3 regions of the Caproicibacterium argilliputei genome follow, and region 2 is predicted to be linked to each of the others. Evidence: predicted binding sites of a transcription regulator. Region 2 holds the regulator's gene; each other region holds the start of a gene.

Region 1 (4,363 bases), 240 kb from region 2:
TTCCGACAAAATCGACATTCAGGACGCAAAGATTCTGGTTGCTGGCGGCCGCGGCATGGGCAACGGCGAAAACTTCAAGATGCTGCGTGAGCTGGCAGACGTTCTCGGCGGCGAAGTCGCCTCTTCCCGTGCCTGTGTTGACGCGGGCTGGGTGGAAAAGGATATTCAGGTTGGACAGACTGGCAAAACAGTTCGCCCGAACCTGTATATCGCCTGTGGTATTTCCGGCGCCATTCAGCACCTTGCAGGTATGGAAGAGTCCGACGTGATTGTAGCAATCAATAAGGATTCTTACGCGCCGATTTTTGAAGTCGCTGATTACGGAATTATCGGCGATGCGCTGAAGATTGTACCGGAACTGACTGCAAAATTGAAAGAAGCGATGGCTGCGAAAGAAGCGGTTTAAATTTTTGCTTTTTAAGCCTGACTGTGAGCGGAAAGCTTGCAGCCAGGCTTTTTTGCTGTTATACTTAAATAGATTTTTAATCACTTTTACACGCAGTCAAGAGGTGAACAACGATGCTGAAAAACGATTGGTCGGAAAAGCAAATTGATGTGGATGCGAAAATGCTTGCAAAAATTATTTTCAATAAGGAAACGCCAAATTACCTGCCGCTGGAGCACGAAAAGGACACGCAGGTAAATGAGCTTTACGCGCAGTTGGATTCGCTTTTGCAGAAGAACCAGCTGAACGAGGCGGAAGACCTGCTGTACGAAAAGGTGGAAACGCAGAACTTCCGGTATCTGGAGCTTGCCATTGACTTTTACGTCAAGTTGAACCATAAAACCGACGAGGAACTGGACGAAGCGGACTTTGACCGTTCGGAAATCGAAGAAGGTCTGCAGGACATGATTCACCGGTTTAACATTACCTTGCCTGCATAATGTGAAAAATTACAGCCGAGGAAGGTTTGTTATGGATGGTAAACTGCGCAACATGGCATCTATTTATCTTACAAAAGGGAATCAGATGTTGTTGCTGTATCGCCAGGGATCTAGAGTAGTTAATAACGTCTGGGTGGGATCTGCGGGCGGACATTTTGAAAATTTCGAGTTAAATGATGCAAAAGCTTGTGTTCTGAGAGAACTTTACGAAGAACTTTCTGTCACGGAAAGTCAGATTGAAGATCTGCAGAAGCGTTATATTACATTGCGACGGACGAAAGAAGAAATCCGACAGAATTATTATTTTTTTCAGATTTAAAAGAAGGTGTCAGTACCGCCTTGATATCCAACGAAGGAATTTCAAAATGGTTCAAGCTGTCCGAACTAAATACATTGGAAATGCCGTTTACTGCAAAATTTGTAATTAAACATTATCTGAATTTTGCAGTACAGGATAACTTGGTTTATGGCGGCATTGCGGATGGAAATCAGGTAATATTCACCAAGATGACTGCGTTTTAAATCATAAAAAACAGGACTGTTGTGAAAAAAGCATTTCACCGCAGTCCTGTTTTTTTTATGTTCGTCGTTAGATTTTATTGCTATGATGCCAAATTCCCTGCTGTTCCGCCGCGGCAATCAGCTGTTCGCGGAACTTCGGGTGGGATATACTAATGAGCTTTTCTGCGCGCTCCCAGAGGGAAGCACCCTTCAAATTGACCATGCCGTATTCGGTAACAACGTATTGAATATTGGCGCGGGTATCCGTCACAGTCGAGCCGGAGTGGAGAATCGGCAGAATACGCGATTGCAGCTCACCGGATTTGTCCGTAAAGGTTGAGGAGCAGCAGATGAAGCTTTTGCCGCCGCGGGAAAGGTATGCGCCCATCACATAGTCCAGCTGACCGCCTGCGCCGGTGATTTGCCGCAAGCCGTTGGATTCCGCATTGACCTGCCCGTACAGATCCATATTGACGATGTTGTTGATGGAAATCATGTTGTCATGCGCGGAGATTACACGGACGTCATTCACGTAGTTGACCGGCGCCGCCATGCACGCCGGGTTGTCGTCCAGATAGTCGTACAGCTTCTGCGAGCCGCAGGCAAAGGCGTAGACTTGCCGACCGGGGTTCAGCTGCTTTTTGGTGCCGTTGATAATGCCTTTTTCCGCCATATCCACAAAGGCATCCACGTACATTTCCGTATGTACACCGAGGTCTTTCAGGTCAGACTGCGCCAGCAGCGAGCCAACGGCGTTTGGCATACTGCCGATACCCAGCTGCAGGCAGGCGCCGTTTGGAATTTCGTTGACAATGGTTTTGGCCACAATCTCGTCCACTTCGGTTGCCGCGCGTGCAGGCGGCATACAACGGGCATAGGGTTCCTTCATTTCCACAATGGCATCGACTTTGGAGATGTGCACCTCTGTCTGAAACCCGCCCAAGCAGTGCGGCATTTTGTCATTGACTTCCACAATGATGTGCTTGGCGCGCTCACAGATGGCGGCTTCCATAGAGCCGGACGGCCCGAAGTTAAAGTAGCCGTGTTTGTCCATCGGTGCGACCTGCAGCATGGCAACATCAATCGGCGGAATGTCTTCGCGACAGTAACGCGGAATTTCGGAGTAGCGAACCGGCACATAGGTGATGAAGCCCTCTTTGGCAAACTTGCGCTCTACACCGGAATAATGCCAGGAATAAAACGAAAAGTGCTCGCCGGGATTTTTCACCTTGAAAATTTCCGGTACATCCATTAAAACGCCGCCGCGCACTTTAACATCGTGCAGGTCTTCGACGCGCGCCGCCAGGGCGGAATCCAGATCATGTACGGTTGCCATGTTCCAACCGTAATCCACCCAGTCACCGGATTTGATTACGCTGACGGCTTTTTCGGCGGTCGTCAGTTTTTGCGCATACTCTTTTGTGTAGTCCATTCAAGAACAGCTGCCTTTCTACTAATATTTCAATGCTGAAAGCATAAAAGTCGATATTGTTAATGCCTTAACAATATCTTATTATAGCATTTTTTCTGTTCAGCGACAAGTATGCCGGACAGAAACATTTGCAAATTATCAAAAAATTCTGCAAAATCTTCTGAAATATGTTAAGATACTGTCAGATTTTCAAAAGAGGGTGAGCAGGCATGGCAGAAAGCGAGGTATCCAAGCTGCGGGTTTTGGCAGTGATGCAGATGCTGCATCAGGAGGCATCTAAAGAACATCCGCTGCAGATGTGTGAGATTGCGGCGGGTTTGGAAAAGCGGGGCATTTACTCCAAGCGCAGGGCGATCGGGCGCGACATTGCCGCACTGCGCCGTGTGGGATACAACATTGTTTTTACGCGTACGCCATATCCCGGATACTATCTGTCGCAGCGGATTCTGGAAACGGCAGAGGTGCGTATGCTGCTGGATGCGGTCAGCGCGGCGCCGTTTTTGACGGAGGAGGCCACCATCCGCCTTACGGAAAAGCTGAAGCGGATGCTGCCCAGCGGGGAGCAGGAGGCCCTGCAGAAACAGATTTATTATGATCCGGCACGCAAACTGGAGAATAATGAAGTGGTACATACGGTTTCGGTGATTCAGCAGGCCATTGCGCGCAAACAGAAGATTTCCTTTACCTACCACCACCGCACGCTTTGTGCCGGGCAAATGCAGCAGGACGGCGGTCGGCTGTTTCTTCTAAGCCCTTACGCGCTGTTCTGGCGGGATGACCATTATTATCTGGCGGGCAATTACGAAAAATATGATACGGTGAGCAAGTACCGGCTGGACCGGATGTACGACGTCTGCATGGAGCCGGAGCCGGTGCGTCCCTTTACAGAGGTCACGCCTTACACTGGGCGGTTTGACACGGCAGATTACCTGCGGCACGCATTTTTTTTGTTTGGCGGCAGGGAAGAGCAGCTGCTTCTGCGCTGCGACTGCAGCCTGATGGATGTGTTGGCAGACCGGTTCGGTGAGGAAATGGAGATTCTGGAGTGGGATCGGGAGGTGTTTACAGCGCACGTCTGTGCGCGCGTCAGCGAGGGACTGTACGGCTGGCTGCTGCAGTACGGCGCGCGCCTGGCGGTTATGGCGCCGACCTATGTGCGGGACGAAATGCGCCGTCGCTTGTGGGAGCTGGAGGCAGTGTACCGCCTGCCCGAAGACGAAAAACAGCCGCCCGAAACGGGAGGCTGTCTGCCGAATTTACGAGAACCACATATGCTCGATAAATATTTTCACGCCGATGGCGATTAAGACCAGACCGCCGACAATCTGCGCCTTTGCACGCAGAAGGTCGCCGCACTTTTTGCCGAGGAACACGCCGCCCAGACATAGCACAAAGGTGACCGCACCGATGATTCCCACAGAAAGCAGCATTTGTTGCAGCGAGGCGGCGCCCACGGCATTGGGCAGGATGATGCCGGTGGCAAGCGCGTCAATGCTGGTCGCCACGGCAAGCGTCAGCAGCGTTTTCAGCGGCAGATCTTCCTGC
Region 2 (4,363 bases):
GGAATCATCGTCGGCGGACAGAACTACGGGCAGGGTTCCTCCCGTGAGCACGCCGCACTGGTGCCGCTGTATCTGGGCATTCAGGCGGTGCTGGTAAAAAGCTTCGCGCGGATTCACTGTGCAAATCTGGCCAACGCGGGTATTCTACCGCTTGTATTTGAAGCAGAAAGCGACTACGACCGCATTGACGAAATGGACGACCTTTCCCTGCCGCAGGTACGCACGGAACTGGAAAACGCACAGCCGATTACGGTAAAGAATGAAACCAAAGGCTTTACTTTCCGGGCAAAGGCTCAGCTCACAAACCGGCAGCGCGAAATGGTTTTGGCGGGTGGTCTGCTAAACTACACCAAGCAGCAAAACGGATGAAAACAGAAACTTTCTCAGCGCCTGCACAGCGCGGGCTGAGTGCCAGCGCCATCAAGTGGTTCGCCATTGCGTGTATGTTGATTGACCATATTGCATGGGCATTTGTTCCGACACTTTCGGCGGCAGGCTTTGCCCTGCACGCCTTCGGCCGTATCACGGCGCCCTGTATGTGCTTCTTTCTGGCAGAAGGCTATCACTACACGCACAATGTGCGCAAGTACCTGTTACGGCTCGGCGTTTTCGCACTGCTGTCGTGGCCCTGCTATTCCTATTTTGAAAGCGGCACACTGCGGCCTGAAACCGGAATGATCTGGACGCTGTTTTTTTCTCTGCTGGCAATTCTTTCCTATGACCGGATTCAAAACACCGCGCTGCGCGTTCTGGCGATTGCCGGCTGCATAGCCGCCACGCTTTTGGGCGACTGGCCGATTTTTGGCGTGGTGTTCACGCTGGTATTCTGGATCTACCGCGGTGATTTTAAAAAGCAGGCACTGGGATTTATTCTTTCCGCCCTAGTCTGTGCGGCATTTTTCTCCCAACTGCGGTCGATGCGGCTGTTTGCCATGCAGCTGTGCGTTTTGCTGGCGCTTTTCCCACTCGCCCTGTACAACGGCAGGCGCGGCGGCGAGACACATCCGCGGCTGAACAAATGGGCTTTTTACATTTTTTATCCCGTCCATCTGTTGCTGCTTGGTCTGCTCGAATTTCCAATTTCTTAAACTTCGGCAATTTTGATTCATGGAGGTACCCTTAAATGGATAAAATACAAATGAAAACGCCGCTGGTCGAAATGGACGGCGACGAAATGACCCGCATCCTCTGGAAAATGATCAAGGAAATTCTGTTGGAGCCTTATGTTGACCTGAAAACGGAATACTACGACCTAGGGCTTAAGCACCGCGACGAAACTGCGGACAAGGTAACTGTGGAAGCTGCGCAGGCAACCAAAAAATACGGCGTTGGCGTTAAATGCGCAACCATTACGCCAAACGCCGCCCGCGTCAAAGAATACAACCTGCACCAGATGTGGAAAAGCCCGAACGGAACCATCCGCGCCATTCTGGACGGCACCGTGTTTCGTGCGCCGATTCTGGTAAAGGGAGTTACACCGTTCCTCCCAAGCTGGAAAAAGCCGATCACGATTGCCCGCCACGCTTACGGTGATCTCTATAAAAACGTGGAAATGACCGTACTCGCCGGCGCAAAAGCAGAACTGGTCGTAACGGACAAAGACGGTCGGGAAACCCGTCAGACCATTCATACCTTTGATGGCGCAGGCATCGTGCAGGGGCAGCACAACCTGGATGCTTCCATCGCCTCTTTCGCGCACGCCTGCTTCGACTATGCATTGACCACCAAGCAGGATTTGTGGTTTTCCTCCAAAGACACCATCTCCAAAAAATACGACCATCGATTTAAGGATATTTTCCAGGAAATCTTTGAAACGGAGTATCAGGAAAAGTTTAAAAACGCCGGCATTACGTACTTCTACACGCTGATTGATGATGCCGTTGCGCGTGTCATCCGCAGTGAGGGTGGCTACATCTGGGCGTGCAAGAACTACGACGGCGATGTCATGAGCGACATGGTGGCAACAGCCTTCGGCAGTTTGGCCATGATGACGAGCGTTCTGGTTTCCCCTGCCGGTGTTTACGAATATGAAGCCGCACACGGCACCGTGCAGCGTCACTACTATAAATACCTCAAGGGCGAGCCAACCAGCACCAACAGCATTGCCACGCTCTTTGCCTGGAGCGGTGCACTGAAAAAGCGCGGAGAACTGGACGCACTGCCCCGACTGCAGGCGTTTGGTGAAAAGTTGGAGAAAGCCGCGCTGCAGACCATTGCCGACGGTGTAATGACGGGCGACCTCTATCAGCTTTCCAGCCTGCCAACCAAGCGCAAAGCCGACACGGAAACCTTTCTGAAAGAAATTGCAGCGCGCCTGGAGCCGCTGCTGTGATTTGATTTTAAAATTGCGTGCATACGGACGCAGGCCTTTGGGGCAGCAGCCGCTGCTTCGCAGAAAGAAGGATTGTTCATGCCCAAACGTGAAAATATTTCGATGTCTGTTATCCGACGCCTGCCGCGGTACTACCGCTTTCTGAATCAGCTGAAGCGCGACGGTGTCACCCGCATTTCCTCTACGGAGCTTTCCGGAAAGCTGGGCTTGACCGCTTCGCAAATTCGGCAGGACTTAAACTGCTTCGGTGGTTTCGGTCAGCAGGGATACGGCTACATTGTCGAGCAGCTTGCCGCAGAAATCGGCCATATCCTCGGGGTAGAGCATAACTACCGCACCGTGCTGTTCGGCGCCGGCAATCTGGGGCGCGCCATCGCCGCGCACATGAACTTTGAGCAGCTCGGATTTGAACTAATCGGTATTTTTGATGACGCGCCGCAGAAAATCGGTACGGTGATTCGTGGAATGGAAGTTTTGAACACCGCTTGCTTTGAAAATTTCTGCAAAGAGAAAAAGCCTGAAATGGCCGTCCTCTGCATTCCGCGCACTGCTGTGGAAGCAACGGTTGACCGGCTTTATCCACTGGGGATTCACAACTACTGGAACTTCAGCCATTACGACATCAACATGAAGTATCCGAATGCGGTTGTAGAAAACGTACATCTGAATGACAGCCTGCTGACGCTGTGCTACTGCATCAGCAACGCACCGGAAGCTCAAAAACCCCAAAAAGTGCAAATATAAAAATCCAGCCGGATTCGGGAAGCTCCCGTAACGGCTGGATTTTTTCTGTGTCAAAACCGACACGTCATTTTTTTTCTGCCTGATATGCCTTTGCTGCCCCCACCAGACCTTTAAACAGCGGATGCGGGCGGTTTGGGCGGGACTTAAATTCTGGATGAAATTGGCTGCCGATAAAGAACGGATTGGCGTCTACTTCCATCATCTCTACAATGCGGTCATCCGGGCTCTTGCCGGCGAAGGTTACACCCGCTTCTTCCATACGGCTGCGGTACTCGTTGTTAACTTCAAAGCGGTGACGATGGCGCTCGTAAACCAGAGGCTCCTGGTTGTAAAGCCGCCACGCCAGCGTGCCGGAGGTAAGCTTGCACGGATATTTGCCCAGGCGCATGGTGCCGCCCAACTGCTCTACGTCCTTCTGCTCCGGCATCAGGTCAATGACATGATTTTTGCTCTGTGGATCAAACTCTGCCGAATTCGCGTCCGCAATTCCCATCACGTTGCGTGCGTACTCCACAATGCAGAGCTGCATACCCAAGCAGATGCCCAGCAGCGGCACCCGATTGACACGCGCCCAATGAATCGCGGTGATCATGCCCTCAATGCCGCGCTCGCCAAAGCCGCCCGGCACCAAAACACCGTCTGCGTCTTTCAGAATATCCGCCACATTCTCCGGCGTGATTTTTTCGGAGTCAATCCACTGCACATTGACCTTGACATTGTTGCCAATCCCGCCATGCGTGAGCGCTTCTGCAACGCTGAGATAGGCATCATGCAGTTCCACATACTTGCCAACCAGAGCAATGTTGACACTGTCGGTCATAGAAAGCGCCGTGTGCACCATGCTGATCCAGTCCGCAAGATCCGGCCCGCGCGTATCCAGCGCCAGGCGACGGCAGACAATTTCGTCTAGCTTTTCATCGCGCAGCGCAAGCGGAACTTCATATAAAAGCGGCAAGTCCAGGTTCTCAATCACGCAGTCTTCACGCACATTGCAGAACAGCGCGATTTTCTTTTTGATATCCTCGCCGATTTTCTTTTCGGAGCGCAGCACAATCACATCCGGCTGAATGCCGATAGAAAGCAGCTCCTTAACGCTGTGCTGCGTTGGTTTAGATTTATGCTCATGGGAACAGTTCAGATATGGAACCAGCGTAACATGGATGAACATACAGTTTTCGCGGCCCTCTTCGGTTGCAAACTGGCGAATGGCCTCCAAAAAAGGCTGACTTTCGATATCGCCGACAGTACCGCCAACTTCGATGATTGCCACATCAACGTTGTCCCGCG
Region 3 (4,363 bases), 240 kb from region 2:
GTGTGTTTACCCCATGTACGACTTCGCGCATCCGATTGAGGACGCCATGGAGGGAATTACCCATTCGCTCTGTACCCTGGAGTTTGAGGAGCATCGGCCGCTTTACGACTGGGTAATCGAGCACATTGACCTGCCTGCAAAACCGCGGCAGATTGAGTTTGCCCGTCTGGGTATCAATAACACTGTTATGAGCAAGCGCAAGCTGCGCAAACTGGTGGAGGGCGGCTTCGTTTCCGGCTGGGACGACCCGCGTATGCCTACGCTCTGCGGTCTGCGCCGCCGTGGCTTTACGCCGGCCTCCATCCGGAACTTCTGCAGCCGCATCGGCGTTTCTAAGGTTGATTCCACGGTGGAGTACGGCTTTTTAGAGCATTGCCTGCGGGAGGACTTAAACCTGAAAGCGCGCCGCACCATGGCAGTGCTGCATCCGGTCAAGCTGGTGCTGACCAACTATCCGCAAGGTCAGACGGAAACCTTTACAGTAGAAAACAATCCGGAGCGCCCGGAAGACGGCACCCGCGAGGTGACCTTTTCCCGCGAGCTTTGGATTGAGGCGGGGGATTTTCTGGAGGAGCCGGTTAAGGGCTACCGCCGACTTTTCCCGGGCAATGAGGTGCGCCTGAAAACGGCGTATATTGTCCGCTGCACCGGCTGCGACAAAAACGAGGACGGCAGCGTCAAAACGGTTTACGCTGAGTATGACCCCGAAACGCGCGGCGGCAATACGCCGGACGGCCGCAAGGTGCGTGGTACCATCCACTGGGTGAATGCCGCTGACTGCACGGAAGCGGAGGTACGCTTGTATGGCAGTCTGTTTACGGTGCCGGAACCGGAGCAGGAGGAGGACTTCCTCACGGTTTTGAACCCCGATTCCCTGCAGGTGCTGCAGCACTGCAAGGTGGAGCCATCCCTGCGGGAGGCAGACGCTGCAATGCCGTTCCAGTTCATGCGGGAGGGGTACTTCTGTCTGGACAAGGATTCCACACCGGCACATCTGGTTTTTAACCGTTCCGTTTCTTTGAAGGATGGCTTTAAGCCGAATAAATAACAAAAAGCGGGTTCGGTGCGGCAAAATATCTGCCGGACTTCGTAAAAGGACTTTTCAGGGGACGCATTCCTTGAAAAGTTCTTTTTAGTTATTAAATTTCTTTGAATTCTTCGATTTTTGTCGAAATTAAATGATTTCTTAATGCGGAATATGGTATAATCAGGGAGTCAGAGTTGATGATATTAGGCATTTTGCTGCTGCACCCATGCGAAAGCGGGAACTTTGCTAAAACTTTAACGAAATTGTTGCAAACGATGCGAGATTGTGATATATTTAACTTATGCGAATAACTGGTCTTTTTCGTGCCAGGGTGCAGCGAGAAAACAGTGTTATCAAATGAATGGAGGAAACAAATATGTCAAGAAGAATCGTTTTGGCTGGTGCGTGCCGTACGGCAATCGGTAAAATGGGTGGAGCCCTTGTGGGCAAAGAAACACCGGAGTTGGCAACCATTGTTGTTAAGGAGGCCATGAAGCGTGCCGGTGTGCAGCCGAATGTGGTGGATGAAGTTATCCTTGGCTGTGTGTTCCAGGCAGGCATTGGTCAGAATGTTGCCCGCCAGGCTGCTATTTATGCCGGCATTCCGATCGAAACTCCAGCATTTACACTGAACAACCTCTGTGGCTCCGGCCTGAAGAGCGTCAATGTTGCCGCTGCGCTGATTGCTGCCGGCGAGGCAGACGTGATTGTTGCCGGCGGTGCGGAAAGTATGTCCAATGCGCCGTATCTGCTCAAAAAGGCACGTTTCGGTTACCGTATGAACGATGGCAAGCTCATTGACTCTATGATTCATGATGGCCTGGAAGATACCTTCCATCACTATCACATGGGTATCACCGCAGAAAACGTTGCGGAAAAATACGGTATTACCCGCCAGATGCAGGACGAATTTGCAGCTGCTAGCCAGCAGAAAGCACAGGCTGCCATCGCGGCAGGCAAGTTCAAAGACGAAATTGTGCCGATTGAAGTTAAGCAGAAGAAAAAGACCGTGATTTTTGACCAGGATGAAGGCCCCCGTGCAGGCGTGACCGCCGAATCCCTGGCTGGTCTGCGTCCGGCATTCAAAGAGAACGGCACAGTCACCGCAGGCAACGCTTCCGGCATTAACGACGCTGCTTCCGCAGTTGTTGTGATGACAGAGGAGAAGGCAAAGGAACTCGGTGTCAAGCCGATGGCTTACTGGGTTGCCGGCGCTTCCGCAGGCGTTGACCCGGCTTACATGGGTCTTGGCCCGATTGAAGCCACCAAAAAGGTTATGAAGAAGAGCGGCATGAGCGTTGCGCAGATGGACTTGATTGAAGCAAACGAAGCGTTCGCTTCCCAGTCCCTCGCAGTTTGCCACGACCTGCAGTTTGACATGAGCAAGGTCAATGTCAACGGCGGCGCCATTGCACTGGGTCATCCGGTCGGCTGCTCCGGCACCCGTATCCTCACAACGCTGATGTACGAAATGCAGAAGCGCGACAGCGAGTACGGCCTTGCTACCCTGTGCGTCGGCGGCGGCATGGGTGTTGCAACCATCGTAAAGAAATACTAATTGCGCGGAAAACCGAAGAAAGCAGGCGGAAACATGAGCTTTGTAAACTATGAGCAGAAAGACTTTGTCGGTGTCATTACCATTGACCGCGAGAAAGCCCTGAACGCGCTGAATCCGGAAGTCCTTGCAGATTTGGAAGCAGTTGTCGACGCCATTGACGCAGACAAAACCCGCTGCGTCGTCATTACCGGCGCCGGGCAGAAGGCCTTTGTTGCTGGCGCTGACATTGGCGCTATGAGCACCATGACACCGGATGAGGGTCGTGCGTTTAGCGCAAAAGGCAACGCGGTGTTCCGGAAAATTGAAAAGCTGCCGATGCCAGTTATCGCGGCGGTCAACGGCTTTGCACTTGGCGGCGGCTGCGAGCTTTCTCTGAGCTGTGACATCCGTATTGCTGCGGATAACGCTGTGTTCGGTCAGCCGGAAGCCGGTCTGGGCATTACGCCCGGTTTCGGCGGTACCCAGCGGCTGGCACGCACCATCGGCGTCGGCAAGGCGAAGGAAATGATTTACGCGGCGCGCAATATCAAAGCGGAAGAAGCGCTGCGGGTTGGTCTGGTCAATGCGGTGTATCCGGCGGAACAGATGCTGGAGGAAGCCATGAAGCTGGCCGAGCGGATTGCCGGTAATGCACCCATTGCCGTACGGCAGTGCAAGAAAGCAATCAACATGGGTCTGCAGATGGATATCGATTCGGCAGTTGCGTTTGAGCCGGAGCTTTTCGCGGCCTGCTGCGGCACAGCAGACCAGAAAAACGCCATGACCGCTTTCTGCGAAAAGCGTAAGCATGAGCCGTTTATCAATCGGTAAGCTGCTCGGCAAGTAAATACTATAATTATGATTAACAGGAGGATTTTCTCATGATCGTTGGTGTTATCGGCGCAGGAACCATGGGCTCCGGAATTGCGCAGGCTTTTGCACAGACAAATGGTTATGAAGTTCGTCTTTGCGACGTAAAGCCTGAGTGGGCGGAAGGCGGCAAGGCAAAGATTCAGAAGAGCCTTGACCGGCTGGTAAAGAAAGGCAAAATGGAGCAGTCCGCTGCGGATGCGATTTTGGCAAAGATTACAACCGGCACAAATGAAATTGCTGCCGACTGCGACCTGATTGTTGAAGCTGCTCTGGAAAAAATGGACATCAAGCAGGGTATCTTTCAGAAGCTTGACGAGTGCTGCAAACCGTCGTGCATTTTCGCCTCCAACACATCCTCTCTGTCCATTACGGAAATTGCGAATGGTGTAAAGCATCCGGTTGTTGGTATGCACTTCTTCAATCCGGCGCCTGTCATGAAGCTGGTTGAAGTCATTGCCGGTATCAACACGCCAGCGGAAGTTGTCGAAAAGATTAAGGCAATTTCCACAGAAATCGGCAAAACGCCGGTGCAGGTGAAGGAAGCTCCCGGTTTTGTCGTAAATCGGATTCTGGTTCCGATGATCAACGAAGCCGTCGTGGTCCTTTCTGAGGGCACTGCCGCTGCGGAAGATATCGACACCGCCATGAAGCTCGGCGCTAACCATCCGATGGGGCCGCTGGCTCTGTCTGACCTGATTGGCAACGACATTGTTCTCGATGTTATGGAAGTGCTTTACAGCGAAACCGGCGACCCGAAGTACCGCCCTGCTCCGCTGCTGCGTAAAATGGTGCGCGGCGGTCTGCTCGGCAGAAAAACCGGCAAGGGCTTCTATGATTATTCCAAATAAGAATCGTCCGTAAATGACAGATTTGGAGGAACGAGTATGGACTTCACGTTAAGCAAAGAACAGGAAATGGCCCGCACG

What was found. Region 2 encodes Rex, which represses fermentation and respiration genes when NADH is low (regulators of the CRP and FNR family bind a similar motif). Its sites were predicted from a motif close to ATTGTTAANNNNTTAACAAT; they were not measured.
Region 1: the regulator Rex is predicted to act here: its motif matches at 2,874-2,893, upstream of PXC00_RS04705 (butyryl-CoA:acetate CoA-transferase).
Region 3: the regulator Rex is predicted to act here: its motif matches at 1,310-1,329, upstream of PXC00_RS04665 (acetyl-CoA C-acetyltransferase).

What each region holds. Positions count from the first base shown of each region.
Region 1 covers NZ_CP135996.1:990,455-994,817, forward strand. Annotated here, with positions in the region: gene PXC00_RS04690 (electron transfer flavoprotein subunit alpha/FixB family protein) at 1-406, shown strand, start outside; gene PXC00_RS04695 (DUF6483 family protein) at 520-885, shown strand; gene PXC00_RS04700 (NUDIX domain-containing protein) at 917-1,204, shown strand; gene PXC00_RS04705 (butyryl-CoA:acetate CoA-transferase) at 1,475-2,818, opposite strand; gene PXC00_RS04710 (helix-turn-helix transcriptional regulator) at 3,028-4,125, shown strand; gene PXC00_RS04715 (manganese efflux pump MntP) at 4,075-4,363, opposite strand, start outside.
Region 2 covers NZ_CP135996.1:1,226,548-1,230,910, reverse strand. Annotated here, with positions in the region: gene PXC00_RS05910 (aconitate hydratase) at 1-369, shown strand, start outside; gene PXC00_RS05905 (TraX family protein) at 366-1,088, shown strand; gene PXC00_RS05900 (NADP-dependent isocitrate dehydrogenase) at 1,124-2,332, shown strand; gene PXC00_RS05895 (redox-sensing transcriptional repressor Rex) at 2,411-3,076, shown strand; gene PXC00_RS05890 (CTP synthase) at 3,141-4,363, opposite strand, start outside.
Region 3 covers NZ_CP135996.1:983,558-987,920, forward strand. Annotated here, with positions in the region: gene PXC00_RS04660 (glutamine--tRNA ligase/YqeY domain fusion protein) at 1-1,048, shown strand, start outside; gene PXC00_RS04665 (acetyl-CoA C-acetyltransferase) at 1,404-2,585, shown strand; gene PXC00_RS04670 (enoyl-CoA hydratase-related protein) at 2,619-3,395, shown strand; gene PXC00_RS04675 (3-hydroxybutyryl-CoA dehydrogenase) at 3,446-4,285, shown strand; gene PXC00_RS04680 (acyl-CoA dehydrogenase) at 4,322-4,363, shown strand, end outside.